Regions from separate parts of the Weizmannia sp. FSL W8-1119 genome, predicted to be linked through region 3. Evidence: riboswitches for the same ligand, from Rfam matches in the RefSeq annotation. Region 3 holds a riboswitch; each other region holds the start of a gene.
The links. A riboswitch is a leader RNA that binds a small molecule or an ion and turns the genes downstream of it on or off. The one in region 3 is predicted to bind S-adenosylmethionine.
Positions count from the first base shown of each region.

Region 1 (10,465 bases), 500 kb from region 3:
GAAACTTCATGGGACATTATGAAAATCCTCGAAGACATCAACGTAACCGGGACAACGGTTGTCATGGCTACCCATAACCGTGATATTGTAAACACAAACAAGCACCGCGTCATCGCTATTGAAGGCGGGAAAGTGGTACGCGATGAGCAGCTGGGAGGTTACGGTTATGAAGATTAATACGCTTAAACGCCACTTCCGGGAAAGTTTTAAAAGCCTTGGCCGGAATGGCTGGATGATGTTTGCATCGGCAAGTGCCGTAACGATTACCCTGCTTCTGGTCGGCGTATTTTTTGTCATCATCCTGAACATGAATAAATTTGCTTCCGATATTGAAAACGACGTGGAAATTCGCGTCCATATCGATTTAGCGGCAAAGGCTGCCGACAGGGAAAAATTGAAAAGCGAGATTGAGAGCCTGGATGCCGTCAATTCTGTCAAGTTTTCTTCTAAACAACAGGAATTAAAAGAATTGATTAAAAGAATGGGTGATGATTTTAAACTGTTCCAGCAGGACAACCCATTGTATGATGTATTTATTGTCAAAACAAAGCAGCCGACAGACACGCCGAAAGTTGCAGCGCAAATTCAAAAAATGGACCATGTTGAATCCGTCATTTACGGTAAAGGAAAAGTGGAAAAGCTGTTCCATGTTTTAAGTATCTGCCGCAATGTCGGGGTTGTGTTAATCATTGCCCTGCTCCTTACGGCGATGTTCCTTATCTCGAATACGATTAAAATTACGATTTTTGCCAGAAGAAAAGAAATCGAGATTATGAAACTGGTAGGGGCGACAAACTGGTTTATCCGCTGGCCTTTTCTTCTCGAAGGGCTCTGGATCGGGATCCTGGGGTCCATTCTGCCGATTGTGCTGATTTCCTTCGGCTATTACTCCGTTTACAAAATCGTGGAGCCGAAGCTTCAAAACAATATTATCCATATGCTTGATATCAGTCCGTTCATTTACGGCATAGACGGCCTGCTGCTCGTGCTTGGCGTCTGCATCGGAATCTGGGGCAGTTCGATGTCGATCCGCCGTTATTTGAAAGTGTAACGGGAACGGCAGGGGTGTATTCCGGTCGCGTCCGCCTGATTTTTATGCTATACCCTTTTCCGTTCGTTTTAAAACATAGGAAAAACGGGGCGTTGCGTCCCCGGATACATAAAACAAAACCATATTGCTCTGAGGGGGAAAAAGATGAAGAAGCGTTCCGTTCTGCCTGCTGCCGTTGTATGCACGCTCAGCTTGGGCGGCCTGTTCGGCTACCAGTCCAATGCGAGTGCGGCAGGAGATTTGCAGCAGAAAAAAAGCGAGATTGAGAGTAAACTTTCCAATGTCCAATCCGAAATGGACAAAAAAGACAACCAGATTTCCAACATTCAAGAAAAGCAGGCTTCTCTCGGCAGCCAGCTTGAGGCGATTGAGTCTAAAATTCAATCGGCGAACAAAAAAATCAGCGAGCAGGAACAGAATATCAGCACAACGAAAAGCCAAATTGCTGATCTGAAGAAAAATATCGCCGAAATCAAAAAGCGGATTGAAGACCGAAACGCCATTTTAGAAGACCGCGCCCGCGCAATGCAGAAAAACGGCGGCGGTTCGGTTAATTATTTGGATGTTTTTTTGGAAGCGAAAAGCGTCGGTGATTTTATTGACCGCTTTTCGGCAATGAAGACATTGGTTGAAGCAGACCGGCAAATTTTGGAAGAACAGAAAAAAGATGAACAGGATTTAAAAGACAAACAGGCATCAGTAGAGAAGAAACTGTCCGATTTGGAATCGATGCTGTCTGATTTACAATCATTAAAAGACAGTCTGAAACAGGATGAGAGCGAGAAATCGGCGTTAATCAAACAGCTGGACAAACAAAAAGATAGCCTCAAAGAAGAGAAAATGTCGCTGAGTGAACAAAAGAGCATCCTGGCTGACCAGAAAGCTTCCATTGAAAAAGCGATTGCGTTTGCGAAAAAGCAGGCTGAAGCAAGAAAAGAGGTGGCGGCAAAAGCAGATGCAGCAGCAAAGGCTCAAACGAATACGAATGCAGGATCAACAGGTTCGAAAGCAGGAACAACCAGCGCTGCATCATCGGCCAGCCCAAGTTCTGGGAGCCATTCCGGCGGGCCGCTTCCGGAAGTCTCTTCCGGGGCCTTTACACGTCCGGCATCCGGATATATTTCATCCGGATTCGGCGAGCGCTCCGGCGGGTTCCATCCGGGCGTTGACATTGCCAACAGCATCGGGACACCGGTTGTCGCTGCAGCCGACGGTGTCGTGTTCAGGGCGTACCGCTCTTCTTCATACGGAAATTGCGTCATGATCACCCACTATATTAACGGGAAGTTGTACACGACCGTTTATGCCCACTTGAGCTCGTACAGCGTCAGCACCGGGCAGCACGTCAGCAAAGGGCAGCAGATCGGCGCAATGGGAAATACCGGGGAATCAACAGGGCCCCATCTTCACTTTGAAATTTATAACGGACGCTGGACACCGCCGCCACATGCCGGTGCCCAAAACCCGAGAAACTACGTTAACTTTTAATAAAGGCGTGAAAAAGAACCGTATCTATTGGTGCGGTTCTTTTTGCATGCAATGGCAGGGAAAGTGCTGTATGATAGGTAAGACGCAAATATTATGGTATGATACAATTGTTATTTTTGCTGCGCAAACATATCCTATATCAATTTCAAAACACTTCACCGTGTTCCCGGATACCGGCCGGGAACAAACCTACAACAGGAACAAAGGGTGTACGAAAAGGAGAACGCAATGATTGTAACGGTACTACTGGTTATCTTGTTTCTTTTGAATTTTATTCTGGCAGGAACCATTATTTTCCTAGAACGGCGGGATGTCGGCGCAACCTGGGCCTGGCTTTTGGTGCTGCTATTCCTGCCGATTGCCGGCTTTATCCTGTATTTGATATTCGGGCAAAATTTAAGCCGCCGGAAAATTTTTGACTGGAAGGTACAGGAGAAGATCGGCATTAAGGAAATTTCCCAGCAGCAGATTGAACTGCTGCGCGAAAACCGGTTTCCGTTTCATGATGAGCGGACAGCCCAGTATAAGGATCTCGTTTATATGCTGCTGATGAATGACGGGTCGATCCTTTCCCAGGACAATCACGTCGATATTTTCACAGACGGCAGAAAAAAATTCCAGGCTTTATTTGAAGACATCCGGAATGCAAAAGACAGTATTCATCTTGTATATTATATTTTCCGGAATGACCGTCTCGGCCATGAATTGATTGAACTGCTGTCCCAAAAAGCAAGAGAAGGCGTAAAGGTGCGGCTGCTTTATGATGATATGGGATCGCGGATGCTGTTCCGCCGCAAATTTTTCCGGCCGCTGATTGAAGCCGGAGGGGAAGTGGCGTCCTTTTTTCCAGCCCGTATCCCGCTCATTAATTTGCGCGTCAACTTCAGAAACCATCGGAAATTGGCGATTATCGACGGACGGGTCGGTTATATCGGCGGTTTTAACGTCGGCGATGAGTATCTTGGCCTGAATAAAAAATTTGGTTATTGGCGGGACACGCATTTACGGATTTCCGGGAGCGCTGTTTATGCCATGCAGACCCGCTTTATTTTAGACTGGAATCAGGCATCGCCGCATGATGTGAAAAATGAAGAACGTTATTTCCCGGTCATCCCGCCGCAGGGGGAAACCGATATCCAGATTGTCTCAAGCGGCCCCGATTCCGAATGGGAGCAGATTAAAAACAGCTACATTAAGATGATTAATTCCGCCAAAAAATATATTTATTTGCAAACACCGTATTTCATTCCGGATGACAGCCTCCTGAACGCGCTGACGCTTGCCGCTTTATCCGGAGTGGATGTCCGGATTATGATTCCAAATAAACCGGACCATATGTTTGTCTACTGGGCGACGCTTTCCAACATCGGCCAGCTGTTAAAAACGGGCGTCAAAGTGTACATTTATCAAAATGGGTTCATCCACGCGAAAATGATTGTCGTAGACGGGAAAATTGCTTCCGTCGGCACGGCCAATATTGATGTGCGCAGTTTCCGCCTCAATTTTGAAGTGAACGCCGTGCTGTACGACCGCGAGCTTTCCGGCACACTTGCCGGCATTTTCCGGGACGACATGGCCAAATCAACCGAATTAACGCTCCATGTTTACCAGAACCGGCCGCTTTATGTACGGTTTAAAGAGTCCATTTCCCGGCTGTTGTCGCCAATTTTGTAGAAGAAAAAGAAAATTTTTCAAAAAAAGGTTGACGGTTTGCCATTGGTCTTCTATAATCTTAAACAATAAGTCATTCAAAATTGAATTATGAAAAGAAACTCTTATCTAGAGCGGCGGAGGGACTAGGCCCTGCGAAGCCCGGCAACCTTCAGGCATTTGCCTGAAAAGGTGCTAATTCCTACAGACATGCGTCTGAAAGATAAGGGAGGAACTTACATACATTGTAACCCTCTTCCCTTACGAAGAGGGTTTTTCATTTCCTCTTCCATCTTTCGCAGGAAAATTTTAAAAAACCAGGAGGATTTAAAAATGACACAATCATCATTACAACCGGAAACTTTATTGCTGCACGGGGGCCAGGAACCGGACCCGGCGACAGGCTCGCGCGCCGTGCCGGTATACCGGACGACTTCTTACGTTTTTCCGGATACAGAACATGCAGAGGGCGTCTTCAATTTATCAAAAGAAGGTTTCATTTATTCCCGCCTTGGCAATCCGACTGTGGATGTGTTTGAAAAACGCGTTGCCGCACTGGAAGGCGGAACGGCGGCTGTCGGTTTATCATCCGGCGCGGCGGCCATTGCCTTCTCCATTTTGAATATTGTGCGTGCGGGCGACGACATCGTATCCGCCAGCAATCTTTACGGCGGCACATATAATTTGTTTGCCGTGACATTGCCGAAATACGGCATTAACGTCAAGTTTGTGGACGGGTCTGACCCTGAAGCGTTCCGCCAGGCGATCACCCCGAAAACGAAAGCATTGTATGCGGAAATTATCGGCAACCCAAGCCTGCAGGTGCTCGACGTGGAAAAAGTGGCGGAAGTTGCCCATGAAAACGGCATTCCTTTGATTGTCGACAACACGTTTGCTTCTCCGTATGGCTCGAATCCGATCAAATGGGGAGCGGACGTGGTTGTCCATTCGGCGACAAAATGGATCGGCGGGCACGGAACGGCGATCGGCGGTGTTGCCGTTGACGGCGGGCATTTTGACTGGAACACAGAGAAATTTCCGGACTTCAGCGAACCGGATCCGAGCTACCACGGCTTGCGCTACGGCGTCGACACGGCACAGGCTGCGTTCGCCACAAAACTTCGCGTTCAGCTTTTGCGCGACTTCGGGCCGGCTTTAAGCCCGGACAACGCCTTTTTATTCCTGCAAGGGCTTGAAACGCTGCATCTGCGCGTGGAAAGGCATAACGAAAATGCGTTGAAAGTCGCGGAATTTCTGAAAAGCCATCCGGATGTTGCATGGGTCAATTATCCGGGACTTGAAGACCATCCGTCCCATGAGCTGGCGCAAAAATATTTGAACGGCGGCTACGGCTCCATTGTTAACTTCGGTGTGAAAGGCGGCCGGGAAACAGGAAGGCGCGTGATCGACAATATCAAGCTGTGGTCGCATGTAGCGAATGTCGGCGATGCGAAATCGCTGATCATCCACCCGGCAACGACCACGCATTCGCAGCTGAGCGATGAAGAACTGGAAAAGTCAGGGGTCACGGGTGATTTGATCCGCCTGTCTGTCGGGCTTGAAGCCGTCGAAGATTTGACAGCCGACCTCGATCAAGCCATTACAAAAGCGACGGCTGTTACAGCCCGGTAAAAGCAGGTAACGGGCCAGGCAGGTTCGTGCGAAGGCCGCCACGGCGGAATGCCAACAGGCGATCCAGAAAACTTGCACGGGATCCGTTCCGGGCTGATCCCACTATACAATTTTGTCGGCACGGACGGCCTGCACACCTGTTCCGGATCGGGAGCTTATGGGTGCCGGCTGCACCGGAGACCGCCGGGCCGCTTGATGTTTTAAATGAACAAAACGCTTCAGAGGCGAATAGCGCTATATTGCAGGGAGGTTTTTGGATAAATGAGGGTGATTAAAGCAGCGCTGCTCGGCTTCGGGACGGTCGGCCAGGGCGTGTATGAAGCCGTCCGGACCCACCGGGAGCAGCTGAAAGAAAAGCTGCATGCCGAGGTAGAGATTGCAGCGGTTCTGATCAAAAACCCCCGTAAAAAGCGGAACATTGACAGTTCTGTGCTCGTCACGACGGACTTCCGGGAAATTCTTGCCATTCCCGGCCTTGAAGTCGTGTTTGAAGCGATTGTCGGGGAAGAACCAGGCTTTTCTTACTGTTTACAAGCAATTGAAAAAGGCTGCCACGTCATTACTGCCAATAAAGTCATGTTTGCAAGATATGGGAATGTGCTGCTTGAAAAAGCGAAAGAAAAAGGCGTGTTTGTCGGTTATGAAGCGACAACCGCAGGCGGCATCCCTGTGATTCGGACGATTTCCCAGCAGCTTCAGGTCAATGACATCCAGCGTGTGCAGGCGATTTTAAACGGCACATCCAATTTTATTTTATCGGAAATGCGCGAAAAACATCTTCCGTTTGAAGAAGCGTTGGAAATCGCCAGGCAGCACGGCTATGCAGAAGCTGACCCGGGCAATGATGTGGAAGGGCAGGACGCTTTTTGCAAGCTGATGATCTTAAGCCGGCTCGTATTCGGAACCCAGCCGGACTGGGAGAAAGTAGAAGTTGAAGGTATAGGCGGGCTCTCGCTTGCGGATATTGAAAAAGCGGATCGGAAGGGGTTCCGTTATAAGCATATTGCGGACATATACCGTGACGGCGGCACGCTGAAAGCATCCGTTAAGCCTGTCCTTATTCCTTCCGAACATGCCCTTTATGCGGTGGAAGGCGTCAACAACGCCGTCACCATTTACGGCAGCCTGGTTGGAAAAATTACCCTTACCGGCCCAGGTGCCGGAAAATTTCCGACAGCCAGCGCCATGATTGAAGACTTTGCAGCAGGTTACCGGCCTGTTCCGCAATTGGATGCCGTTTCGTGAACCGGTTATCCGGGCGGATTTAAGTTCCTTTGTGATTCTAAGATAGCATTTCAGCGAGGGGAGAACCCCTCAACCTCTTTTCGGCTTCTTCCGTTTTCGCTTGCTCGGCTTGGCGGGAGAGGCTTCTTTTTTTTACCTGTTTTGAATCCAATTGGCGAGAAAGTGACGGTTTACCCCGTTTTGAATCTAATTGTTTATGGCCTCATCCGCCGTTCGTGCCGTTTCGTGAACAGCATGGCCATGGCCGGATGTCGTATCCCCTAAAGAAACCGGAGCCCGTTTGCAACACCCATTTTTTCGCTTCACGGCAGCCTGTTTTGCACCTTCTGCGGGACTTTCACCGGCTTTTTCCGCTGCCCGGCATATGCCCCCCGGCTTGTACATATATTGAATTATCGAGAGGAAGAGCCCCGCTTTTTGGCGGCGCTTCTTGTACAAGGAGGGCATCACCATGAAACGAAAATGGCTGGCGCTTGCGATTTCGGGATCGCTGCTTGCCGGTGCAGGCGGCGGCTATACGGCGGGCCAATGGTTTTTACAAAAGGACAAGGCAGCCCCCGCCCGCCAGGAAACAACCGGCGGGACAAGCAATATGCCGGATCTCGCAAAAATTGCCCAGGCATACCAATTAATTAAAAGTTCCTATGTCCGGAAAGTTGACGAAAAAACACTCGTGGAAGGTGCAATCAAAGGCATGGTCAGTACATTGGACGATCCGTATTCCGTCTATATGGACAAAGAGACAGCTGCGCAATTCAACGACACGCTGGATTCCTCTTTTCAAGGCATCGGCGCTGAAATCACCAAAAAAAACGGAAAAATACTGATTGTTTCTCCTTATAGAAACTCCCCGGCCGAAAAAGCGGGACTGCGCCCGGAAGACGTAATTACAACAATCAACGGAAAAAGTACGGCAGGCATGGACTTATATGAAGTGACAACACGAATCAGAGGAAAAAAAGGCTCCAATGTGAAGCTGGGCATTTCAAGGGCCGGTTCCGGCAAACAGATGACAGTGACGGTCAAACGTGATGAAATTCCGCTTGACACGGTCTACTCGAAAATGAAAAAGGCAAACGGGAAAAAAATCGGTTATATCGGCATTACCCAGTTTTCAACAGATACGGCAACAGATTTTGCGCAGCAGCTCGAAAAACTTGAAAACCGCGGCATGGAAGGGCTTGTCATTGATGTACGGGGAAATCCGGGCGGCCTTCTTTCCAGTGTTGAAGCGATTCTCAAGCAGTTTGTCACAAGGAACAAGCCGTATTTGCAAATTGAGGAACGGAGCGGGCACCGTGTCCAGTATGTGTCCAAACTGAAGAAAAAAAAGGATTATCCGGTTGCGGTCCTCGTCGATAAAGGCAGCGCGAGCGCCTCTGAAATTATGGCGGCAGCGCTTCATGAAACGGAAAATTATCCATTAATCGGCGCCAGGACATTTGGCAAAGGGACGGTGCAGGAAGCGGTGCCGATGGAAGATGAGAGCATCATCAAACTGACCATGTTTAAATGGCTTACGCCCGACGGCCATTGGATCCATCATAAAGGCATTGCCCCGACGATTGAAGTGAAACAGCCGGATTATTTCGATGCCCAGGCTTTGCAAATCAGCCGCATGTTGAAAAAGGATATGAACAACGCCCAAATCAAAACCGCCCAGCAAATGCTAAAGAGCCTTGGCTTTTCGCCGGGCAGGGAAGACGGTTATTTCGATATCCAGACGGAAAATGCCGTTAAGGCGTTCCAGTTTGATAAAGGCCTTCCGGCAACCGGCAGCATCAATCAAAAAACGGCCGACGAATTGGAAAAATCGCTGTACAAAATGGCGCGCGCGGAAAAAAATGATTTGCAGCTGCAAGTGGCGTTAAAGGTTGTCAGCAAATAACGCCGCTTCAGCGGGCCGGGCTGCAAGCCAACATTCAGCAAATTTGCTTCTTCCTGCTCTCGCTCCTCATGTCTTTGCCAATTTCTGGGTTGCTTCAGCTTTTTGCATGGCGCGGTGCCGGCATGAGGATATTCCCGGAGCAGTTGCATAAGCGGTGATGCCGGTTTGGACAGAAAATCTGTGAGCCTGGAAAAAAACCCGGAATTTCGGAGAGTTTTTCGCCAAAATCTGCTAAAATAATACTACAAGTATGGTACGTGCAGGGGATGGTGTTTCGGTTGGAACAGATTTGGATCACTGAAGTGTTGAAGGGCATTGGAAGATTTTTTCTCCATCCGGTATTCTATTATGCGCTGTTGCTCGCGCTCGTTTCAGGCGCGGCAAGAGTCAAGCGGGAAAGAAACGATTTTCATATCAGGGTTTATAAAAGATCGCTTGAACTGCGGTCTTTATTTCCTGCCGGGCTGATATGCGGGCTGATCCTTTCCGCCGCCACGGTTGCGGGCGGGTTTAAAGTGTCATGGCCCGTTCTTGCTGTGGTGGCGGCTGTGACGATTGTATTTTCGCTTACGGGGCAGTTCCGGCTTCTTTCACCGGCATTTACCATAGGCATCCCGGTGCTCCTGTTTTTTGCTTTCACATGGCTGCCGGTTCAGCTGCCGGATTGGATGGGCGGCACAACCGATGCGATGGTTGCAGGGCTTTCCGTGTTGGCAGGCCTTCTTCTGTTGGCGGAGGGCGTGCTGCTGAGGACAAACGGCACGAAGCATGTTTCCCCGAAACTGCGGAAAAGCCGGCGCGGTTTGAATGTCGGCGCATTTACCGCAAAAAAGCTCTGGCTTGTGCCGGTCGTTTGTTTTCTGCCTTCAGGCCCGCTTTCGGCCTCCGTTTCGTGGTGGCCTGTCGTTGACTGGGGCGGGCACACGTTTTCGCTTGTGCTTGTGCCGTTTTTAATCGGGTTCCAGCACCAGATCCAAAGCAGTTTGCCGCAATCTGCATTGAAACGGATCGGAACCGGCGTGATTTGTGCCGGGATCATGACGGCCGCAATCGGAGCAGCAGGGTTCTGGCTTCCCTATTTTTCTGCAGCAGCAGCCGTTTTTGCCATTGTAGCGAGAGCATGGATCTCCTTTCGCCACCGGGTGCGTGAAAACAACGCGCCGTATTATTTTACACAGCAGAACAACGGCATGATCATTTTAGGGATCATACCGGGATCAAAAGCGGAAAAAATGGGGCTTTCCATCGGTGAAGTGATTTCCAAATGCAACGGGGAGCCCGTTCGCAATATGGATGAATTTTACCGTGCCCTGCAAAAAAGCCCGGCTTATTGCAAACTGGAAGTCATGGGTACAAACGGGGAAATGCGCTTTGCCCAGGGCGCGCTTTATGAAGGCGAACATCATGAACTCGGCATCCTGACCGTAGAAAACAACCTCAACGGGGAACCGAACCAGGTGGGATGAGAGGAAAATGAAAGCGGTGGAAACTTCCAAAAGGAGGTTCCGCCG
Region 1 is NZ_JBBOZL010000001.1:738,793-749,257, forward strand. It holds gene ftsE (cell division ATP-binding protein FtsE) at 1-177, shown strand, start outside; gene ftsX (permease-like cell division protein FtsX) at 167-1,051, shown strand; gene NSQ19_RS03430 (murein hydrolase activator EnvC family protein) at 1,196-2,539, shown strand; gene cls (cardiolipin synthase) at 2,768-4,213, shown strand; SAM riboswitch class I at 4,312-4,419, shown strand; gene NSQ19_RS03440 (O-acetylhomoserine aminocarboxypropyltransferase/cysteine synthase family protein) at 4,523-5,821, shown strand; gene NSQ19_RS03445 (homoserine dehydrogenase) at 6,083-7,066, shown strand; gene NSQ19_RS03450 (S41 family peptidase) at 7,518-8,954, shown strand; gene NSQ19_RS03455 (PDZ domain-containing protein) at 9,224-10,420, shown strand; gene NSQ19_RS03460 (hypothetical protein) at 10,428-10,465, shown strand, end outside.
Region 1: another riboswitch for S-adenosylmethionine. It lies ahead of NSQ19_RS03440 (O-acetylhomoserine aminocarboxypropyltransferase/cysteine synthase family protein); the one in region 3 lies ahead of NSQ19_RS01280 (phosphoadenylyl-sulfate reductase).

Region 2 (10,465 bases), 280 kb from region 3:
CCAGCGCGATCTGAAAGAACAAATGGTGCAAATCAGTGAAGGTTTGGTTGCACTGGCAGAAGAAACCCAAGCTTCGATTGAGTCTTTAAGTTTCAATCTGCAAAAAACGGATGAAACGGCGATTGAAAGCAGCCGGGAAGCAAACCGTGCCGAATTATCCGCAACAGAGGGGCAAAAAAAGCTGGGCATCCTGATCCGCGACGTCAAAATGATTGCAGCCCGTACAAAAGAAATGATGGAAACGATCGAGAATCTGAGTGATTCTTCCCGCCAGATTGAAGATGTTGTGCTATCTGTGAAAGAGATTGCTGACCAGACCAATCTGCTTGCGTTAAACTCAGCCATAGAGGCAGCACGGGCCGGAGAGAATGGCAGAGGATTTGCGATTGTCTCACAAGAAATCCGGAAATTATCAGAGGAGACGAAAAAGCTGGCAGGGCAGATTCAATCGATGTTATCTGCCTCAGGGCAATACAATTTGGATGTTAAAAATTCTTTAGTTCAAGTGAACAGCGCCATTCACTCCGGGTTGAACAGCGCAGAAGCGGCAGGGCAATCGTTCCGGCAAATTACCGCTTCGGTCAAACAAAACAAACAAACGGCATTAATCGTCCAAAACCATGTGGCAGAACTCGTTAAAATTGTAAAAGAAATCGAAACAGCCAGCGCCGGGGTCGCAGCGGAGGCCGAAAAACTCCACAATGCAGCGGGAATATGAAACTTCCCGCTGCTTTTTAGTGGAAATGGTAAGGGTTGTGCAGGCCAGTCCCATACTTTTGTTGCTGCAGAAGAATCCACTCATCGACATTGCAGCCAGGCAAATTTGGGTAAAACTTGTAAAAAAACCTCTCTCATTTTCAGCCAACATTCGGACGGCTGTGCTAGAATGGAAGAAACAACTTTTCAAAAGGCCGGGTTGCCCGGACAAAGGTACAGGAGGAATTTCATTGAGAATGTTCAGGCGGGCATTATCTTTGCCTATTATTCTATCGCTATTGTTTATACTCCCGGCCGGGGTATTCGGCGCAGGCGGAAGTGCGTCGGCCCAGGACTATTATAAGCTTGTCAGCAACGAGTCTGTCTCGAGCCTTTTGACAGAGCCGACCGGCACTTTCAAGATTGCGAACCTGGCACCGCTCCACCAAAAGTTCAAAAGCAGTGTTTACCGGATTGATTACCAGAAGCCATTTGATCTATTAAAATATTTAAGCCTGCGGAAGTATTCCATCCGCATGGAAATGAAAAAAACCCGCCCTCCCCGGGTAGGTGATACGAAAAAATTCTGGGTGTCCAATCTTGCCAGCAATAAAGATTACCAAATAAGCGCCAAGCTTTTATACAGCGGGTCGCATGCGGATGTCTGGGTATACAACAACCAGCTGGACGGCGACCAGGCTGCACAGCTTGGAAAAGAATTTGACAACCGTATTTATGCGCTCGATACGAGATATTTCGGCATGCCGTCCGATGTTGATGGTAATGGGAAAGTGAATATTCTTTGTTATGACATCCAGGACGGGTTTGACGGCTCGGGCGGATATGTAGCCGGCTATTTTTACCCGCTTGACCTTTTTGATGCCGACACTTCCAACAAGTCGGAAATCTTTTATATTGACACATACCCGCTTATGGGGACGGGGACATCCAAAAATGTAAATGTAACCGAAGCGTATTCGACGCTCGCCCATGAGTTTCAGCATATGATCTCTTTTAACCAGAAAGTGTTCATCCAGCATCATTGGGATACGTTTGATACATGGATTGACGAAGGGATGTCCATGGCCGCAGAGCAAATCTATACCGGCAAACCGCTTTCCGACCGGATTGATGACTATAACAATGATGCTTCCATTACAAACGGCCACTCGCTTCTCTACTGGGATGACAGCGGGGATGTGCTTGCCAATTATTCCTTGTCCTATTTGTTTATGGAGTATTTGAAAATCCAATGCGGACAAGAAGATGCCATTTTCAAAAAAATCATGGATGATCCGAATACAAATGAAAAAGCTATCCAGGATGTGATCCGAGGTAATTGCGATGTTACAGACTCCTTGTAGCCCAAGGGTTTGAAAAAAGGATAAAAAAATTTTCCCCCTAAAAAGAGGGGGAAACAAGCAAAAATGATAAAAAAATAAGGAGTGGACAAAAATTCCACCCCACTGAAACAAAAACAGGTGAACCCGTTTCCCCAGTAGGTTAAAATAGTTTTAGGACTAACATCTTAACACTGGGAGTTAACACTGGGAGGTTCACCTGTATGGCTATTATACCACAAATGAGTCTGTTTACATGGAAAGAAATTGAGATTCTTGGAGATTTAGACCGTCTTCGCCTTGTACTGGACTACATGCCTGATGAAGCGTTCATGCAAAGCCTTGAAAAGAAAAGGGGGAAGGGCCGTAATGACTACCCCGTTCGTGCCATGTGGAATTCTATCTTGGCAGGCATTGTATTTCAACATGAAAGCATTGAGAAATTACGCCGTGAACTCTCCCGTAATGGCCAATTAAGGGAGATGTGTGGCTTTGAAGGGCAGGTTCCAACTTCATATGCCTATACGCGCTTTCTAAAATCCCTAATCCGTGACGAAGAAATGATGGATAAAATGTTTGAGACTTTGGTAGAACAGCTCCTGGAACGGTTGCCGGATTTTGGTAAACGCTTGGCAATCGACAGCAAGGCGATCTCATCGTTTTCTAAACATCCGAACAAGCATGAAACCGAGGATGGTCGCCGGGATCTGGATGCAAATCATAGCCAGAAGGTTTACAGTGGTGTGACAAAAGAAGGCAACCCATGGCAAAAAGTTGTGAAATGGTTTGGCTACAAACTGCATCTGGTGGTGGATGCAACCTACGAGTTACCGGTAACATTCAAGGTTACAAAAGCGTCTGAGTCAGACATTACGGAAGGGCATAAACTCTTAGAGCAAATGGAAGAAAAGCAGCCAAAGCTTCTGAAAACAGCGGAAACGATGGCGGGAGACCGGGGTTATGATGACACGAAGCTGATTACGAAACTCTGGGATACGTATAAGATTAAGCCCATCATTGATATTCGCAATATGTGGAAAGACCCCGACAAAACACGATTACTCCCGGGAAAGGAAAACGTCGTTTATAACTACAAAGGAACCGTATCCTGCGTATGCCCTGAAACAGGTAAACAACGGGAAATGTGCAACGGGGGATTTGAGAAAGACCGCCAGAAACTAAAAAAACTTTGCCCGGCGAAACAAATGGGAGTGACATGTGAAGGCAAGGCTCAATGCCCCGTGGCACAAGGGCTCCGTATCTCATTATCTGAAGACAGGCGTATTTTTACACCCATTGATCGATCGAGCTATAAGTGGAAAAAAGAATACAACAGACGTACAGCTGTAGAGCGCGTGAACAGCCGGCTTGATACTTCTTTCGGCTTTGAACTTCATACAATTCGGGGAATGGCTAAAATGAAGCTGCGTTGTGGACTGGCACTCTGTGTCATGTTAGCCATGGCCTTAGGCCGGATCAAAGAGAACCAGGCTGAAAAAATGAGAAGCCTCGTTTCTTAACTTATCCACATAAAGGAAATCAATTTCAAAAAAAGCGCTTGTGGATCATTGGATTCGTGCGCCTTTTTTTAGATACATTTCTATATTTTTTCAACAATTATCTGATAACAGTACATTTTTTAAGCGTGTAAAATTGACTTTATAGTGAAAATGGGCATATATTTATCTGACAATATTATATTTCTGGTGGTGTTCTATTTGCATTGAAAGAAAAATTGTTAACATCGCAAAAAGCTCGATCCAAAAATACATTGACCCGAACCTGACTTTCGGGCAGTTTATGACCGATTTCCGGGCCGCACTCGTGTTAAAGCAGACAAACGGATTATACGGATTTAAAGGGAATGCCGCGTTCAAACCGCTCCGAATTAAAACTTACAACGGCAGTTCACTGAAATTAAAAGGCGGCGGGGCGGTTGTGAAAAAGCTGTCTTCGGCAAGCCGCTTCTCCGTTCCGTCCGGAAAAGGGCGGGATGTGACGTACACGCTGCTGTCCGGAAGTATCGGCGGCAAGGCACAGCAGCCGAAAACACCTAAAGTATGGACTGTCGGCGATAATAGCACATCCATTTCCGGCAGCGCTGACCCGGGCATCGAAGTGGCCATTATGAAGAACGGAAAAATACTTGCACGCGGCACAGCGGACGGGAAAGGACTTTTTAAAGTCCCGGTTCCAAAGCAAAAAGCCGGAACAGTCCTCTATGTCTACACAGAGGCCGGTTTAAAAAGCAGCAAAGTGAAAGTAACGGTAAAAGACAAAACGGCACCGGGCATGCCGACTGCCGGCAATGTCACAACGAAGTCCACACATGTTGCGGGTAAAGCGGAAAAATCAGCAGTTGTCTATGTATACCGCGGCAGCAAACAGATCGGCAAAGCCACAGCAAATGCCAAGGGCGCATACAGTGTGAGAATCAGCAAACAGAAAAAAGGCACAAAGCTTTCCATTTTTGCGAAAGACAGAGCCGGAAACAAAAGCAAAACAAGAATGGTTACGGTAAGGTGAGGGAAATAAAAGTTTTGCTTGGCCCGAAGAAGTGCACAGCGATTGAAAAAACTTGATGCTTGCACAATTGGATGATTGATTGATGAATGGTAAGTTTTTATAGGAATACGAAAAAACGGCAGCTCATCAGCTGCCGTTTTTTCAATCAGTCACCGCCGTATCCGGTATATTCACGGTCAGGCGTGTGATGGAAAAGATGGTGCAAATATTTATGGAAGAACCATTCGCCGGCTGCAATTACGATGCTTGAAGCCAGCGCCGCCCATAACAGATTGTCCATGTCCGGGGCGAGTGATCTGCCCATCAGCCACACGACAAGGTACGCCAGAACAAAGTCAGCGACAGTCGCCATGATATTTCTTTGCGTATCCTCCTCGCGTTCATTTTCCCGCTTGAATATCATCAAATCTCCCAGGACATATGCAAGAATGGTCAGCACTACACTGGTGGCGATCATATCGCCAAACGGCATGTTGAAGATGGCGGATAAAATGATGCCCAACACAACTGCGACCATAATAAATTTCACCACTAACGCCTTTGCATGTTCCATAACGGTCCCTCCTCGTATAATAAGTTTAAATCCAGCTTGAGGCCTATAGCCTCGATGAAATTGCCCAAATGCCTCTGGAGGACTTAGCGATGTATCTCCAGACCAAAGGCCATGGCCGCTTTAGCGATCCCGAGGATTTGGCCGCATCCATCCAAAAAGCTGCCCGGTCCTCTTACCGGCTTTCTAAATGTGTGGAGGATTCGATTGACTTGGTCCTGGGCAGTTCTATTGAGATCATCCGGCATCTTAAACGCCAAATCAAGGATTTGGATAAGGCGATTGCCCGCGTTCTTGATGGAATCCCGAATACCCTCCAGACCATTCCGGGAATAGGCCCGGTGAGCTGTGCTGGGATTCTCGCTGAAATCGGCGACATTGAGCGCTTTGACGACCAAGCTGCGATCGCAAAATTTGCTGGATTGTTCTGGCCCCGCCACCAATCGGGTGATTTTGAGGCTGATGACAAAATGCTTGCGCGTACAGGCAATCGTTATCTCCGGTATTACCTGGTTGAGGCTGCCAATCTGGTCCGGCGACACGAACCTGAGTACCGCGCCTTTTACCAAAAGAAATATCGTGAGGTGCATAAGCACTCACACAAACGCGCCCTCGTCTTAACGGCAAGAAAACTGGTGCGCCTGATCGATGCGCTGCTCCGCAACGATCAAATTTATGCGCCGAAAAAGAAGGTGACGCGATGAGGTAACCAGGTAACCATCATCGATAGCCTGAACTTAAAACTTCCAGATTATTCCGGTTATCTGGAGGCTTAGTTCTGTATTGCCATTTTTACGACATAGAGCCAATAAAATTTCCAATTCACTTGTTTTTAACCCTTGACATCACACCGTAGGACTTTTGGTGTTTGTACTATATCATAACCCGCTCTTACAGCCGTTAATCGGGAAAATGGAAACAGAGAGGAAGGAAAATGTTTCCACACTTACACTTTTGTTGGAAGATAACCCTACATAAAAATGAAAAAAGTTTGTGAATATTTTTTACAACTTCCTTGCCCTGTGCGGTTTCCTAAAGGATAATATTTGTAACCTGCAGCAGAAGGAGTAAAGACACGTGAAAACTTAAAAATGAGGAGTGAGCAAATGAAAACAGTCCAACTGAACAGCCGGATAGCTTTCGGCCCATCTCTGCCGTTCGTATTGATTGCCGGCCCGTGCGTAATTGAAAGTGAAACGATGGCCATGGAAACAGCCGCAACCCTTCAAACCATTGCCGGAAAACTCGGCATTCCTTTCGTTTTTAAAGCTTCTTTCGATAAAGCCAACCGATCATCCATTTTTTCCAAACGGGGCCCGGGACTGGAAAAAGGGCTCGAAATACTTGACCGGATTAAAAATGTATTTGGCGCACCGGTCACGTCCGATATTCATGAGCCGCACCAGGCAAAAGCAGCCGGGGAAGTGCTCGACATACTGCAAATCCCCGCTTTCCTTTGCCGCCAGACCGATTTGCTGCTTGCCGCCGCCGCAACGGGCAAAATCGTGAATGTCAAAAAAGGGCAGTTTTTGGCGCCTTGGGATATGAAAAACGTCATTCAAAAATTGGAAGAATCCGGCACCGAAAAAATTCTCCTTACAGAACGTGGTTCGACATTCGGCTACAATAACCTGGTGGTGGATATGCGTGCACTTCCGGAAATGCGCAGATTAGGGTATCCGGTCGTGTTTGACGCTACCCATAGTGTCCAAATTCCGGGCGGAAACGGCACTTCAACAGGCGGAAAGCGTGCGTTTGTCCCGTATCTGGCAAGGGCAGCGGCGGCTTGCGGGATCGATGCGTTGTTTCTCGAAGCCCATCCTGATCCGGACCAGGCCTGGTCGGATGGCCCGAATATGGTGAAACTGGATGATATTGAAGAAATGTTAAAGCCAATAATTGAAATTGATCACATGATAAAAGAACAAACGGCAGCAAACATCCATTAACGGAGGTGAATAGGATGTTAAAAGATTTCAAACGAAGCATCAATTATGTCGAAAGCGTCCGTGAAGTACTGGAAAAAGAAGCCAATGAGATCTTAAAGCTGAAAGACCGGATCAATTTTCGTATAAATGAAGGCATTGAAATGATATTGGCGTGCGAAGGCAGAGTCATTTTTACAGGAATGGGGAAATCGGGCATCATTGGCCGGAAACTTGCTTCCACATTTGCAAGCACCGGTACCCCGGCATTTTTCCTTCACCCGGGAGAAGCACTGCACGGCGATCTTGGAAAAATAACAAAAGAAGACATCCTCATTGCCATTTCCAACAGCGGGGAAACGTCGGAAATATTAAATATGATCCCCTCCATCAAAAGGATCGGCGCAAAAATGATTGCCATTTCTGGTTCACGCAAGTCGACACTGGCGCGGTGTTCGAATCTGGTGATGGATATCGGGGAAGTTGAGGAAGCGTGCCCACTCGGCCTTGCGCCGACTTCTACAACCACCGTCACGCTTGCGCTCGGGGATGCGATCGCGGTAGCCCTTTTAAAGGCAAGGGATTTTAAACCTGAAAACTTTGCGCTCTTCCATCCCGGCGGCTCGCTTGGCAGGCGTTTGCTTCTAACAGTTGGCCATGTGGCTAAACGCAAAAGCATGAACCCGGTTGCCAGAATGGATACCGGCATAAAGGAAGCATTATTTATGATGACGGAAGCGGGGACGGGGGCTGTCTCGGTCATTGATAAGCAGGGCCGGCTTGCCGGCATTTTAACGGATGGCGATATCCGGCGCGAGCTTTTAAACGGCCATGAAGTACTGGATAAAAAAGTGGCAGATTTGTATACAAAATATCCGGTTTGCGTCAGTGAGCATCAGCTGGCAGCGGAAGCATTGCGGATAATGGAAGACCATGCTTTCAAGGTGTTGCCGGTTGTTGCCGCCCAGAAACCGGTTGCCATGCTCCATATTCAGGATTTGGTCCAGACTATATAGACAAATGGTAAAAATTAAATTGGAAATTTTTTAAAAAAGCTTGACGAATCCGAAAAAAGGGGATAAATTGAACATAAGCATTTTTTAAGTCCGTTGTGTAATGGCTTTTGCGGTGTTTATGGCAAATTTCATACTCGTATTTTCTTATCAAGAGAGGTTGAGGGAATGGCCCGATGAAGCCTCAGCAACCTTCAATGCTTTTACGCGTTGAAAAGGTGCTAAGTCCTGCAAGTTATGGGATCCATAACTTGAAAGATAAGAAGATGGTTCATGCACGAAAAGAATGGCCTTCTTCTTATTGGAGAAGGCTTTTTGATTTTAAGTGAGGGAGTGTCCATCATGTATCATACAGAAACAAAACTTGCACAGATCGGAAACCGCAGTGACCGCGTGACAGGTGCGGTGAACCCGCCTGTTTATTTTTCTACCGCTTACCACCACGAAGGCATTGGGCAGTCGACCGGTTTTGATTATTCCCGTACCGGCAACCCGACACGCCAGTTGCTGGAAGAAGCGATTGCGGATCTGGAGGGCGGGGACCGCGGGTTTGCGTGCAGTTCCGGCATGGCTGCGATTTTCACTGTTTTATCTTTGTTCCAGGCCGGCGATGAGTGGATTGTGAGTGATGATTTATACGGCGGTACCTACCGCCTGCTTGAGCAGGGGTATAAAAAATGGGGGCTTTGTTGTAAGTACGTGAATACGTGCAACCCGGAAAATATTGAAAAAGAAATCACCTCGAAAACGAAAGCCATTTTTCTTGAAACGCCGACAAACCCCCTCATGCAGCAGACGGATATCGGCGCAGTGGCTGAAATTGCGAAAGGGCACGGAATCCTGCTGATCGTGGACAATACTTTTTACACCCCGCTTTTGCAGCAGCCGATCAAAGAAGGCGCTGATATTGTGGTCCACAGCGCAACGAAATATCTTGGCGGGCATAACGATGTGCTGGCCGGGCTGATCGTGGCAAAGGGCGCTGAACTTTGCGACAAGCTTTTCTTGTACCATAACGGTGCCGGCGCCACACTCAGCCCGTTTGATTCGTGGCTTCTGATGCGCGGCATGAAAACGCTGGCGCTCCGGATGGAAAAACACGAAAAGAATGCAAAAGCTGTGGCGGCCTTTTTAAGTGCGCATCCGGATGTAAAAGATGTGCTATATCCGGGCCGCGGCGGGATGCTTTCTTTCCGTGTAAAAGAAGAATCATGGATTGACCCGTTTTTACGCGGCCTGTCTCTGATTACATTTGCCGAAAGCCTCGGCGGGACGGAAAGTTTTATCACTTACCCGGCTACACAGACGCATGCCGACATTCCGGAAGAAAAACGGATTGCCTCGGGCGTGGACAACTGCCTTTTGCGCTTTTCAGTCGGAATTGAAGATGACCGCGATTTGATTGCAGATATTGAAAAAGCTTTTGCCAACATTCACGAAGGGGTGCAAACACGATGACAAATGAAGATTATTCTTTTCAAACGAGGCTTTTACATAACAGCCACAAAATTGACCAGGTGACCGGTGCGGTGAGTGTGCCGATCCAGCATGCTTCGACATACCACCAGGCGGACATTGATCAGTTCGGCAAATACGATTACAGCCGCTCGCTCAATCCGACGAGGGAAGCGCTCGAGGATGTCATAGCCGAACTCGAAGGCGGCGCCAAAGGTTTCGCGTTTGCTTCCGGGATGGCGGCGATTTCAACGGCGTTTCTGCTTTTGTCGGCGGGCGACCATGTTGTGATCACCGAGGATGTGTACGGCGGCACGTTCCGGATGGTGACAGAAGTCCTGACACGGCTTGGTATTGAACATACATTTGTGGATATGACCAACCTTGAAGAAGTGCGGCAGGCCGTCCGCCCGAACACGAAAGCTTTTTATGTAGAAACCCCTTCAAACCCGCTTTTAAAAGTGACGGATATCCGTGCGGTGAGTGAACTGGCAAAGGAAACCGGGGCGCTCACCTTTGTCGACAACACCTTTTTAACGCCTGCCCTGCAGCGCCCGCTTGAACTCGGGGCGGATATCGTGCTGCACAGCGCGACGAAATTTTTAGCGGGGCACAGCGATGTCGTCGCCGGGCTTGCTGTAGTAAAAGATGAAGCATTGGCAGCGCGCCTCGGCTTTTTGCAAAACTCATTCGGGGCGGTGCTCGGCGTCCAGGATGCATGGCTCGTTTTGCGCGGGTTGAAAACGTTGCATGTGCGGCTGCTCCAATCACAGCAGTCAGCGGTGAAAATTGCACATTTTCTTGATGCGCATCCGCTTGTACGAAACGTGTATTATCCGGGGCTCGGGTACCATCCGCAGCATGCGTTGCAAAAGCTGGAGGCACAAGGGCCGGGCGCGGTATTGTCGTTTGAACTGGAAGATGAGGAAGCGCTCCGGGCATTCGTCAGCCATGTAAAAA
Region 2 is NZ_JBBOZL010000001.1:514,159-524,623, forward strand. It holds gene NSQ19_RS02430 (globin-coupled sensor protein) at 1-718, shown strand, start outside; gene NSQ19_RS02435 (M30 family zinc metallopeptidase) at 954-2,060, shown strand; gene NSQ19_RS02440 (transposase) at 2,261-3,556, shown strand; gene NSQ19_RS02445 (Ig-like domain-containing protein) at 3,837-4,562, shown strand; gene NSQ19_RS02450 (YndM family protein) at 4,708-5,115, opposite strand; partial or broken gene NSQ19_RS02455 (IS110 family transposase) at 5,151-5,816, shown strand; gene kdsA (3-deoxy-8-phosphooctulonate synthase) at 6,219-7,061, shown strand; gene NSQ19_RS02465 (KpsF/GutQ family sugar-phosphate isomerase) at 7,076-8,053, shown strand; SAM riboswitch class I at 8,195-8,315, shown strand; gene NSQ19_RS02470 (methionine biosynthesis PLP-dependent protein) at 8,393-9,508, shown strand; gene metC (cystathionine beta-lyase) at 9,505-10,465, shown strand, end outside.
Region 2: another riboswitch for S-adenosylmethionine. It lies ahead of NSQ19_RS02470 (methionine biosynthesis PLP-dependent protein); the one in region 3 lies ahead of NSQ19_RS01280 (phosphoadenylyl-sulfate reductase).

Region 3 (10,465 bases):
CGACAGCATGGCCGGTATGCTCGAGCGTTTCTTCTGGTGACAGCATCCGCGCTTTCCCGCCGAATGTTTGCCGGAATTTTTTATTGTCGATTTTCGCATCTCCCGCGGTGACAACAAGAAGGGCTTCTTCCCCACCGGTACCCCTGAACGCAAGCGTTTTTGCAATCCGTTCCGGTTCCGTGTGCAGCGCCTCAGCTGCAAGTTCAACCGTCGCGCTTGATGACGGCAGGACGAGCACATCTTCTTCCCGGTCCCACTGCTTAAAATAAGCTTTGACATCTTCCAATGACATGAAGGCGACACTCCTTTTTGTGAAAATTTTAACCCTATTGTAACGGAAGCCATTCCGGGTTGCAAACGGGCTTGCCAAGTTTTTCGCCGGGCACACCGGCTGATTTCCCAAAGATGGGCGCTAATCTTCATCCGTTTTTCAGTGGGCAGTCCCTTGCATGCGGCTGCGAAAGAAAGACAAGGCTTCCTGCTGTTTTTCAGGCTTGCGGTATGCTTCTCCAAGCAGCTTTTCCAGCCACTCGCTTTTTTCCGATGCAGAAAACTGCGGCTGCTTCAGAAGCTGGCGGCACTCGTATAAAAAATCCACATATTGGGCGTAGTTCGTATCATAATGCCTGGATAATTCATTTACAATGCGGGAAGCCAGTTTCGGGCTTGCCCCGGCTGTAGAGACACTGATGGAAAGCCTGCCCTTTTGGAAAAACGCCGGAAAAGCAAGGTTGCCGCTTCGCGCATGGCCGGCATCGTTCACGAGGGCTTGGGCCGGGGCATGTGCAACAATCCGGCTGTTTGTCTCCGGATCATTTGTCGCTGCAACAACCACATCGGCCTCCCGGATGTCTTCCGGTTCGAATGTTTTCTGTTTCCAAATGAACGCGTGTTGTTGCGCCAAAACCTGCAATTCATCGTTCAGGTGCGGGCTCACGACGGTAACGCATGCCCCCGCTTCCTGGAAGAGCCGGAATCTGCGTGCCGCCACTTTTCCGCCGCCGATGACCACAGCCTGCTTCCCGTCTAAATTGACCATAACCGGTACCCAAACCATTCCTGATCTCCTTTCCAGTTTATCCGGTGCAGAAACGCCTCGTGCTTCCTGCCATTTTCGTGAATGTGCCCGTACGCTCCCTTTCCAGCGTTTCCTGGGGAGCCGGAACCGGGCAAGTGCCGGCATGCACAATGGAGCGCCGGACCGCGGGCATCTTTCAGGCTGATCGGGCCCAAAAAAGTGCCGGTACGCACATTGAAACACCGCACCCAGGCATTTTTTAAACTGCATCTCCCCCAAATAAGGGAGGGGTTCACAATAGAAAACGCCGCAGGCTTCCCCCAGGCTTTCCGGGGGCAAAAAAGGTCCCGGAATCTCAAATAAAAGCCTCTGCACCCAACGCTTCCTTTGCCCGGCCGGCCAATGCGTCCGCCATATCCGGGTGACAGCCGAGATACCGTGCCAGCCGGATATCATATCCTTCCCGCTGCAGCATGCCCACTTTCTTTTCCAGCGACCGGACGAGCACGCCGGTGAACCAAAGATATGGGGCCACAACCACCGGGCGCCCGGCCGCGGCCAGCTCCTTCAGCGCCTCATCAAAACGGGGCTCAAGCACCGCCAAATAAGCCGTTTTGATCTGTTCTGCCCCCAGTTGCACGCCCAGCCCGTCCGCAATTTTTGCAAAATCGCACAGTGTTTCCGGATTGCGGCTGCCGCGTCCGACCAGCAGAATCCAGGCACCCGGAGGCATGCCGGTTTCCAAAATATTTTCCGCCAGAATTCCGGTGATCCGGTCCCCGACGCCGAGCGGGCGGCCGTACGTAAACACAATATGCGGATAACGTCGTTTCGCTTCCCGGATCGCACGCGGGATATCCTCATAATAATGCCCGGCACTCAGCAGCAATACCGGCACAACGGCGATACGCCCTGCGCCGCCCCGGACAAGCGCATCAATCCCTGCTGCAATATCCGGTTCCGCAATTTCCAGATAACAAATTTCCTGGAGATCCGCATCCACCTGTGCCATCGCTTGCCGGATTGCCGCTGTTGCTTCCCGGGCGGTTTCGGGCACACGGCTGCCGTGGCTGACATATAAAACACCTTGTTTCATACCCGTTCACCCGGTACAGGCCGGAGCAGCGGAAAGCTGTTCAAACCATTTCAACTCATCGCGCAGTTTTACCACTTCTCCGATGATCAAAAGCGATGGGTTGCGCAACCCGTCCGCCTTTTCACTTAAATTTCCAAGCGTGCCGACCGCGGTTTCCTGTTTTTCCGTCGTGCCCCAGCGGATAAGTGCAGCCGGCATGTCCGGCGATTTGCCGTGCTTTATCAGTTGCGCACAGATGAGCGGCAGATTTTTCACGCCCATATAAATGCAAAGTGTATCAATTCCCGCATATTTGGACCAGTATGCATCAAGATCTTCGCCTTTTTTCGTGACGCCCGCGATAAAAGCAACGGATGTACTGAGCCCGCGGTGGGTGAGCGGAATGCCGGCATAGGCGGGCACGGCGGAACCGGCCGTAATCCCCGGAACGATTTCAAACGGAATATGCTTTTGCACCAGTACTTCCGCCTCCTCCCCGCCTCTGCCGAATATAAACGGATCGCCGCCTTTTAAACGGACAACAGTTTTGCCTTGGTTGGCAAACTTCACAAGCAGGTGGTTGATCGTATCCTGCGACATCGTATGGGCGTCCGGCTTTTTCCCGCAGTAGACGAGTTCCGCATCCGGCCTTGCTTCTTTTAACAGATCCGGATTCACCAGGCGGTCATATAAAATGACATCCGCTTCCCGGATCATGCGCAATCCTTTCACTGTGATCAGTTCCGAATCGCCGGGCCCTGCCCCGACTAAATATACTTTTCTCATTTCTTCACCTGCTTTAAACTTAATCGGATAACTGGTTGGTTTGGTTTATGCGCCCACTTCTCCCGGAGTGGCTGTAGCAGCGGCTTAGAAGGGATGGCCGTTTTTGCCGCAGCACCACCGGGCAGCCTTACTTTTTCTGAACCGTATGCAGCCCGCATTCGGTTTTATGAAAGCCCGCCCATCTTCCTGCTCTTGAGTCGCTGTTTCCAGCAGCACGTGTGCACGGGAAACAGCCGATGCTCGGATATCCCTGGTCATGCAATTCGTTATACGGAAGATGATGGGACTTGATATAGTTCCAAACGTCATCCCATGTCCAATGAATCAGCGGGCAAATTTTAATCGAATGGAACCTTTCATCTTTATTGACAAAATTCGTTTTCGCCCTTGTCGGCGATTGCTCCCGCCGCAAGCCGGATATCCAGGCCGACGCTCCCTGCAGCGTTTCTTCAAGCGGCTTGATTTTCCGGATATAGCAGCATTGGTCCGGATCCCTTTTCCAAAGGGCAGATCCGTATTGCGCCGCCTGTTCATCAAGCGTAAGCGACGGTTTTTTCATTTGGATATTTAAAGCCGGATATTTCTTTTTCACTTTTTCAATCAATTCGTAAGTTTGCGGAAAGTGCAGGTCCGTATCCAAAAATACGATATCCGCATCTTCTCTGACTTTCGAAATGAGATCAATCAGCACCATTCCTTCTGCGCCGAAGCTGCACGCATATACCACTGATTTACCGTACGTGCCATATGCCCACTGCAAAATTTCCAATGCGCCCTTTGTTTCATCTTCCGGCACGAACACTGCAAACGGATCCGACGTAAACTGTTCATATGTGAGCCGCGTTTGCTCCACTCTATTCCCTTCTTTCTTATTCGATTACTAAGGATTAAACGACAAAAATCTTCTTACCCTGAAGTAAGAAGATATCCATTCCCGGGAAATCTTCTTATCTTTCAGGCCACCACCTGCAGGAATTGGCACAGTACCCGTTTTCGGACCTGCTGCCGAGGCTTCACAGGGCCCTTCCCTCCACCTCTCTTGATAAGAAAATAACAACATATAAGCTTAAAGTTTATTGTATACCTTCTTATGCTATTCGTCAACGAAAAATTCTGATAAAGAAAATAAGGCCCATTTTCACGAAAAGTGTTACATGTAGTTTTGGGCCACCTTTTTCTTTCTCATTTGATGAAATGGTTTCCAATCTTTGCTTGCATGTGTTTTTTTCAAATCTTGCTCTGTACCAAATCGGTTCATCAATTCACCTTTAAACTTGCGGCGTACCGGCTCAGCTCCGCGTTTCATCATCACCTGGATTTTTGAAGCCATTTAAAAGGGCGACAACTATTCGTTCCCTTTTACCATAGAGGCCTTTCTTTATGATCAAACGAATAAACATAAGGCATCATAAGAATCAAACAAGCCCAAATAATGATGATTAGTGTTATGAATGCAATTTTTGGAATGCCCAATATCATTAGTCCAAATGAGATGAAAAAGCAAAGCAGGGAAAAATATCCAACTTTATTTCGAAACTTCAAACTTGGATATAACTTGGCTTTACAATTTGGACATTCTATGGTTTGGTCAAACTTCCATAATCTCTTAAAGATATAAATCCACTTAAATGGATGGTTACAATCAGAACATTTTGGCAGGCTCATTGACTTCCACCTTCCTTTTCTTCGATTTTAACATAAAATTCAATCTTTTTTATGCCAACAACAATGATTTAGAAAAGAGTCTTCCTTTTTCAGTGCATTTTCCAACCTGCGGGGGTAAACTACATATATCCAATGACAGAGACTGAATGAAGGCAAAGCGGGGTGAAAAAATGATTCATTTGGATAAGCATCATGACCCCCGGACAAACGGCATGCTGCTGCGCCAGCTTTCACGCAGGGCAGTCCAGCCGGGTACCCTAATCCAGGAAAATGAAGCGCTTTTTCAAAAATACTGCCAGCCGGAATTTCACAAACCGTTTTCCCTTTCACGGCTGCTGCTGAACCGGAGATATCCGGTTGAACCGTATAAAACCCTTGCAGATCAGAACGGCCTTGTCTACCCGGAATGGAAAACGATATTGGATCAAGCATACAGCCGGCTGCTGTCTGTGGCATCCCGTACAGTCAATGTGGCAGATTTCGGGGCTGCCGGCGATGGAAAAACCGACTGCACAGCGGCATTCCAAAAAGCACTGGGAAACGGCCGCGTGAAAGTGATCGTACCGGAAGGCGTTTATCTTGTAAAGGGGCTTAAGCTGCCTTCATGGACATGCCTTTGCGGCAGCGGAAAAGGCGTAACAGTCATCAAACTCCATCCGCATGCGCCGAAAAAAACGCGTCTTATCCAAAACGCCCATTTCCACCGCGGCAATCACCATATATCAGTGGAAGGGCTCACGCTGGACTGGAATGTCGAAAGGCTCGGAAATGAGGAAAGAACGGCAGCAGGAAATAACCGTTCAAGCTGTCTGACTTTTGCGCACGTCACGTTCGGCTGGGTGAAAAATGTGGAGGCGGCGGGGGCCGGCCTGCATGGTTTTGATGTATCGTCTGCCCGGTATCATTATTTGGGCGACGGCTTTCTCGCCCCGGGAAGGAGCCGCTATATCTGGCTGGACGGGCTTACGGCAAGCGGATTCGGTGATGACGGCATTACCACCCACCATAGCGACTATTGCTTTATTTCAAATTCTTTCTGTTACAACCCGAGTGGAAAGGCCCACAAAAAAGGGTTTTCCAACTCCAATGGCATTGAGATTGATGACGGGTCGCGCCATGTCTGGCTTTACAATAATGCTTCAAGCGGCTGTTTCGGAGGTGTCGAAATCAAAGCCCACCACAATGCTTCGGCTGCTTCTCATGTCCACCTTTACGGCCATCTTTCTGTCCGCGACAACCGTTCTTTCAATTTCCGGCATATCGGTCACCATAAAGGTAAGGATAGCGATTCGAAAAGCGCGGACCATATTGTGGCGGCCAATCTTGTTTCCATCGCGCCGGTGTTTACGGATTTATATGAAGGTTCAACGCCGCGCAGCCTCGTTGTTTCCGCTTACCGGAACGTTGTCATTAACGGGCTGACAGCACTTGGCGACCCGGATTACGATTTCAAGGGAAATCCTGTTGTCGCCATCCAGTACCGTGCAAAAAATGTTATCTTGAAAAATGTAGAAATCAGCGGGTTTCAAAATGCGAAACGGATCAAGGGCAAAGACAAATGCGTACTGTTGTAATGCTTGGATTGTTCATAAATAAAGAGAGAATCTAAGCAAGACTTGCAGGGTGAATCGGATAATAGCTTCTTATCCGATTCACCCTGCAAGTCCAGCCTTCATGTTTGCCACCAATAGAAGCGATATTTGCAAAAAAGGGGGGTAAAATGACTTTCGAATTCAAAGTTTTTTCTACATCTTTTTAAAACCCTTGCATTTAAAGTTCGGCAAAATCCTTGGGATCCTTGCCAATTCCGATTATTTTGCTGATTCAGCAAGCCCTGGATTCTTCCTTTTCATCATCGTTTGAAGATCATTTCCCGGGGAAACTTGGTGTCTTTTGTCATGAATGCGGGCGCGGAAAGACATTTCTATACAAAGTTTTTGCCGACTTTGTGCTCCTTCTCGAGTAAAAGACATTTTGTCTTCCTTGATGCCAATGCCCGGAAATTTGTTGTGACATGTCTTTCATAGCACTCGTGCCAGTAATATTATCGCAATTTTTCTCTCATTAAGTTGCGAATACTTTTCCCGACCAATTGTGTTATTTTCCTTTCACCATAAAGGACGCTTTCCCGGGAAATTTGTTGCCTTTTGTCTTTTTAAAGACCTCTAAAAAACATTGGGACCATCGTACGGATCCTTTTTTGTCTTTTTGAACGTTTTAAAAAGACATTTGGACTCAGTCCCACCCCCGTTTTGTCTTTTTGAAGGCTTCTAAAGGACACTTGGACCACTACCCAGATCCTTTTTGTCTTTTTGAGCATCTTAAAAAGACATTTTGGCTCGATCCCCACTCCTTTTTGTCTTTTTGAAGGCGTCTAGGGGACATCTTGGGGCGAGAATCATTGCCTTTTGTCTTTTTGAAGGTCTCTAAAGGACGTTTGGACCTCCGCCCGGATCCTTTTTTGTCTTTTTGAACGTTTTAAAAAGACATTTGGACTCGGTCCCACCTCCTTTTTGTCTTTTTGAAGTGTTCTAGGGGACATTTCAGGGTGGGAATCATTTCCTTTTGTCTTTTAGAAGGCCTCTAAAGGACACTTGGACCACTGCCCAGATCCTTTTTGTCTTTTTAAACGTCTTAAAAAGACATTTGGGGGCGGATCCCATTCCTTTTTGTCTTTTTGACGGCTTCTAGGGGACATTTTGAGCTCTGGCCTGATCCCTTTTTGTCTTTTTGAAAGCCTGTAAAAGACCTTTGGACCACTTCCCCGGATCTGCCTCAAAAACATTCGAGCCAAGTACCGCAACTGGTTTAGGATCAAAAAAGTGGGATCCCCATTTTTAGAGATCCCACTTTTTTCCTGCAGGCCGATCCAGGTACTTATAAACCGAGCGAAATATATTTGACTTCCAAAAATTCTTCGATGCCGTAACGGCCGCCTTCCCTGCCGAGACCACTCTGCTTGAAACCGCCGAATGGGGCCTGCGGCGTGGACGGAAGCCCGTCGTTCAGCCCGACAATGCCATATTCCAGCCCCTCTGCAATTTGAATGCCTTCTGAAATATTTTCCGTGAACACATACGCAGCAAGACCGTAAATGGAATCATTGGCACGCCGAATTGCTTCATCAATATCCGTAAATTTCGTTACCGGTGCAAGCGGCCCGAATGTTTCTTCATTCATGCATATCATATCATCGGTAACATTGGAAATGACTGTCGGATCAAAGAACAACCCATCTTTCGCGCTGCCGCCTGTTTCCACGGTAGCCCCTTTTTCCACTGCATCTTTGACGTGATGTTCTACTTTTTCAACCGCATTCCGGTCAATCAGCGGACCGATATCCGTTCCTTCTGCAAGGCCGTCCCCAACACGGAGTGCTTTCACTTTTTCTGTAAATTTCTTGGTAAAAGCTTCATACACTTCTTCCTGTACATAAATGCGGTTCGAGCACACACAAGTCTGACCGGCGTTGCGGAATTTTGCTGCAACCGTGCCCTCTACAGCTTTATCGAGGTCCGCATGTTTTGTGATGATCACCGGTGCATGCCCACCAAGTTCAAGCGACACTTTTTTCACTGTGTCAGCTGAGCCGCGCATCAGCTCTTTCCCGATTTCGGTCGATCCGGTAAAAGTAAGTTTGCGGACGCGTTCATCGGCAAGCCAAGTGTCCCCGATTTCCTTCGCACTCCCGGTTATTACATTGATGACGCCTTTCGGAATGCCGGCTTTTGCAGCAAGCTCAGCAAGCTTCAAAGCAGTAAGTGGTGTCTGTTTTGCCGGTTTGATGACAACGGTGCAGCCGGCAGCAAGCGCAGGTGCAACTTTGCGGGTAATCATGGCAGCCGGGAAATTCCACGGGGTAATTGCCGCGACAACGCCGACCGGCTGTTTATGGACAAACAGGCGTTTATTGGTAGCGGATGCCGGAATCGTTTCGCCATACACACGCTTTCCTTCTTCGGCAAACCACTCGATAAAGCCATTTGCGTAACGCATTTCCCCAAGTGCTTCCTTGAGCGGCTTGCCCTGTTCTATGGTCATCGTCCTGGCAAGCTCGTTTTCATGTTGACGGATCAGTTCAAACCACGTGCGGAGGTAGGCACTTCGTTCATAGGCAGAAAGCGCCGCCCACGCCGGAAAAGCCGCATGCGCCGCGTCAACAGCGAGCTTAGCTTCTTTTTCCCCGCCTTTTGGAATCGTCGCAATCACTTCGCCGGACGCAGGGTTGTCCACTTTGATTTTTGGCAGTCCTTCCCCCGTCCATTCACCATTCAAGTACATCAAATAGTCTTCCATAGCTCCATCTCCCTTCGAGTAATAGTTTACGATTTTTCAGATGATTTTTCCTGTTTTATGATTGCAACACTTGTTTCGCATGGCAGGTGTGTTCGTGATTTCAGAAGTGAACTACCCACCACTTATTGACCTTGCGGTCTAATTGAAGTGGGGGCTTCTCGACTTATCGTTGCTTTTACTAGCCAACGAAAACTGACCGAGCTAACCCTCTTGTTCCAAGAGTTTTGTTACTTATGATAACGCTAATAAGCGTATACCTTCATTTTTGATATTGATTGCTGAATTATAGTCTCGATCTGCCACATAACCGCACGAACAACGGTAGGTGCGTTCAGATAGTTTCACAGATTTTTCTGCACCACAACAAGAACACTTCTTAGTGGAGGGAAACCACTTATCAATTTTCACAAGTTGTTTCCCTTGTTCTTTTAGCTTATACGCTAAGAAAGTAGTGAACATCCCCCAACCGTTGTCGTGAACGCTTTTCCCAAAGTGAAGGGCTTGAGACATCCCTTTCATGTTCAAGTCCTCAATCACGACAGCATCAAAGTTAGAAGCTGTATGTGTAAAATTTTACTCGAAGGGGCAGATGAGTGGAAAAAAATGGGAAGACGCTCTATCATCTAATTGTACACTTCAAGATGAACATCTAGAGAGAGAGGTCTTCCCATGGATATTATATCAATAATTGCTGGATTATTAAAGGATACAAAGAGTCTTATCGAATTTGAAGAACAGCTTAAACTTCTGATGCAGAAGGTTTTTACACAATGGGTTGGGGATGTATTTGAGGAGTTAGATAAAACAATAAAACAGAAGAAGTTGGAGGAAGGCTGGGAGTACTGCCGGAGTGATAACAGAAGCGTTCAGTTTCTATTTGGAAGTGTGACTTTTAAACGATCATTAATGCGTGATAAGAGAGGGAACTCACATTATCCTTTGGATGAATGCTTGGGGCTGTTACCCCACCAGAGATATAGCCCGTTAGTGGAATTAAAGGTGGCAGAGTTGGCAAGTGAGAACACCTATCGGGAAGTAGCTGATATTTTAAAAGAGTGGACAGCAGTGAGTCTTAGTCACACAACTGTAGGGAACATGGTAAAACACGTAGGGAAAACTCAGGCGGAAGCCGATAAGGCACTTGTAGAAGAGCTAGAAATAGCTGTTTCCCTGCCTGAGGGGAAGAAGGTAGACTACCTGTTTTCTGAAGCAGATGGTGTATTCGTTCGGGGACTAAAAAAGAAACAGAGTATGGAAGTCCACCACGCCATTCTCTATGAGGGATGGCAAACCAATGGTAAAAGGGTCTCCCTGCGTCAGCCCACAGTCATCATGACAACGGAAGCCATCCAGACATTTTGGGATGAAGTCCAAGCCACAGCTGCCAACACCTACTCCCTCGAAAAAACGCATGTCATTACAAACAGTGATGGAGGTGCGGGATACACAGCTGAACGGTTTCAAACAGCTTTCTCACAGTCGGAATTTCCGGTGCTCAACCAGCTGGATACCTACCACGTTGCACAAGCCATCATAAGGACATTTGGGGGCGGAAAGAGCGAGATCAAGGAGCAAATTAGAAAAGCGATTAGAACGCATGACCTGGACCAATTCACGTTATATTT
Region 3 is NZ_JBBOZL010000001.1:234,398-244,862, reverse strand. It holds gene NSQ19_RS01300 (YbaK/EbsC family protein) at 1-292, opposite strand, end outside; gene NSQ19_RS01295 (NAD(P)-binding protein) at 431-1,057, opposite strand; gene NSQ19_RS01290 (sirohydrochlorin chelatase) at 1,374-2,114, opposite strand; gene cobA (uroporphyrinogen-III C-methyltransferase) at 2,121-2,879, opposite strand; gene NSQ19_RS01280 (phosphoadenylyl-sulfate reductase) at 3,007-3,732, opposite strand; SAM riboswitch class I at 3,824-3,928, opposite strand; gene NSQ19_RS01275 (hypothetical protein) at 4,030-4,209, opposite strand; gene NSQ19_RS01270 (TIGR04104 family putative zinc finger protein) at 4,239-4,544, opposite strand; gene NSQ19_RS01265 (glycosyl hydrolase family 28-related protein) at 4,715-6,118, shown strand; gene NSQ19_RS01260 (NAD-dependent succinate-semialdehyde dehydrogenase) at 7,422-8,840, opposite strand; partial or broken gene NSQ19_RS01255 (RNA-guided endonuclease InsQ/TnpB family protein) at 9,072-9,401, opposite strand; gene NSQ19_RS01250 (ISLre2 family transposase) at 9,510-10,465, shown strand, end outside.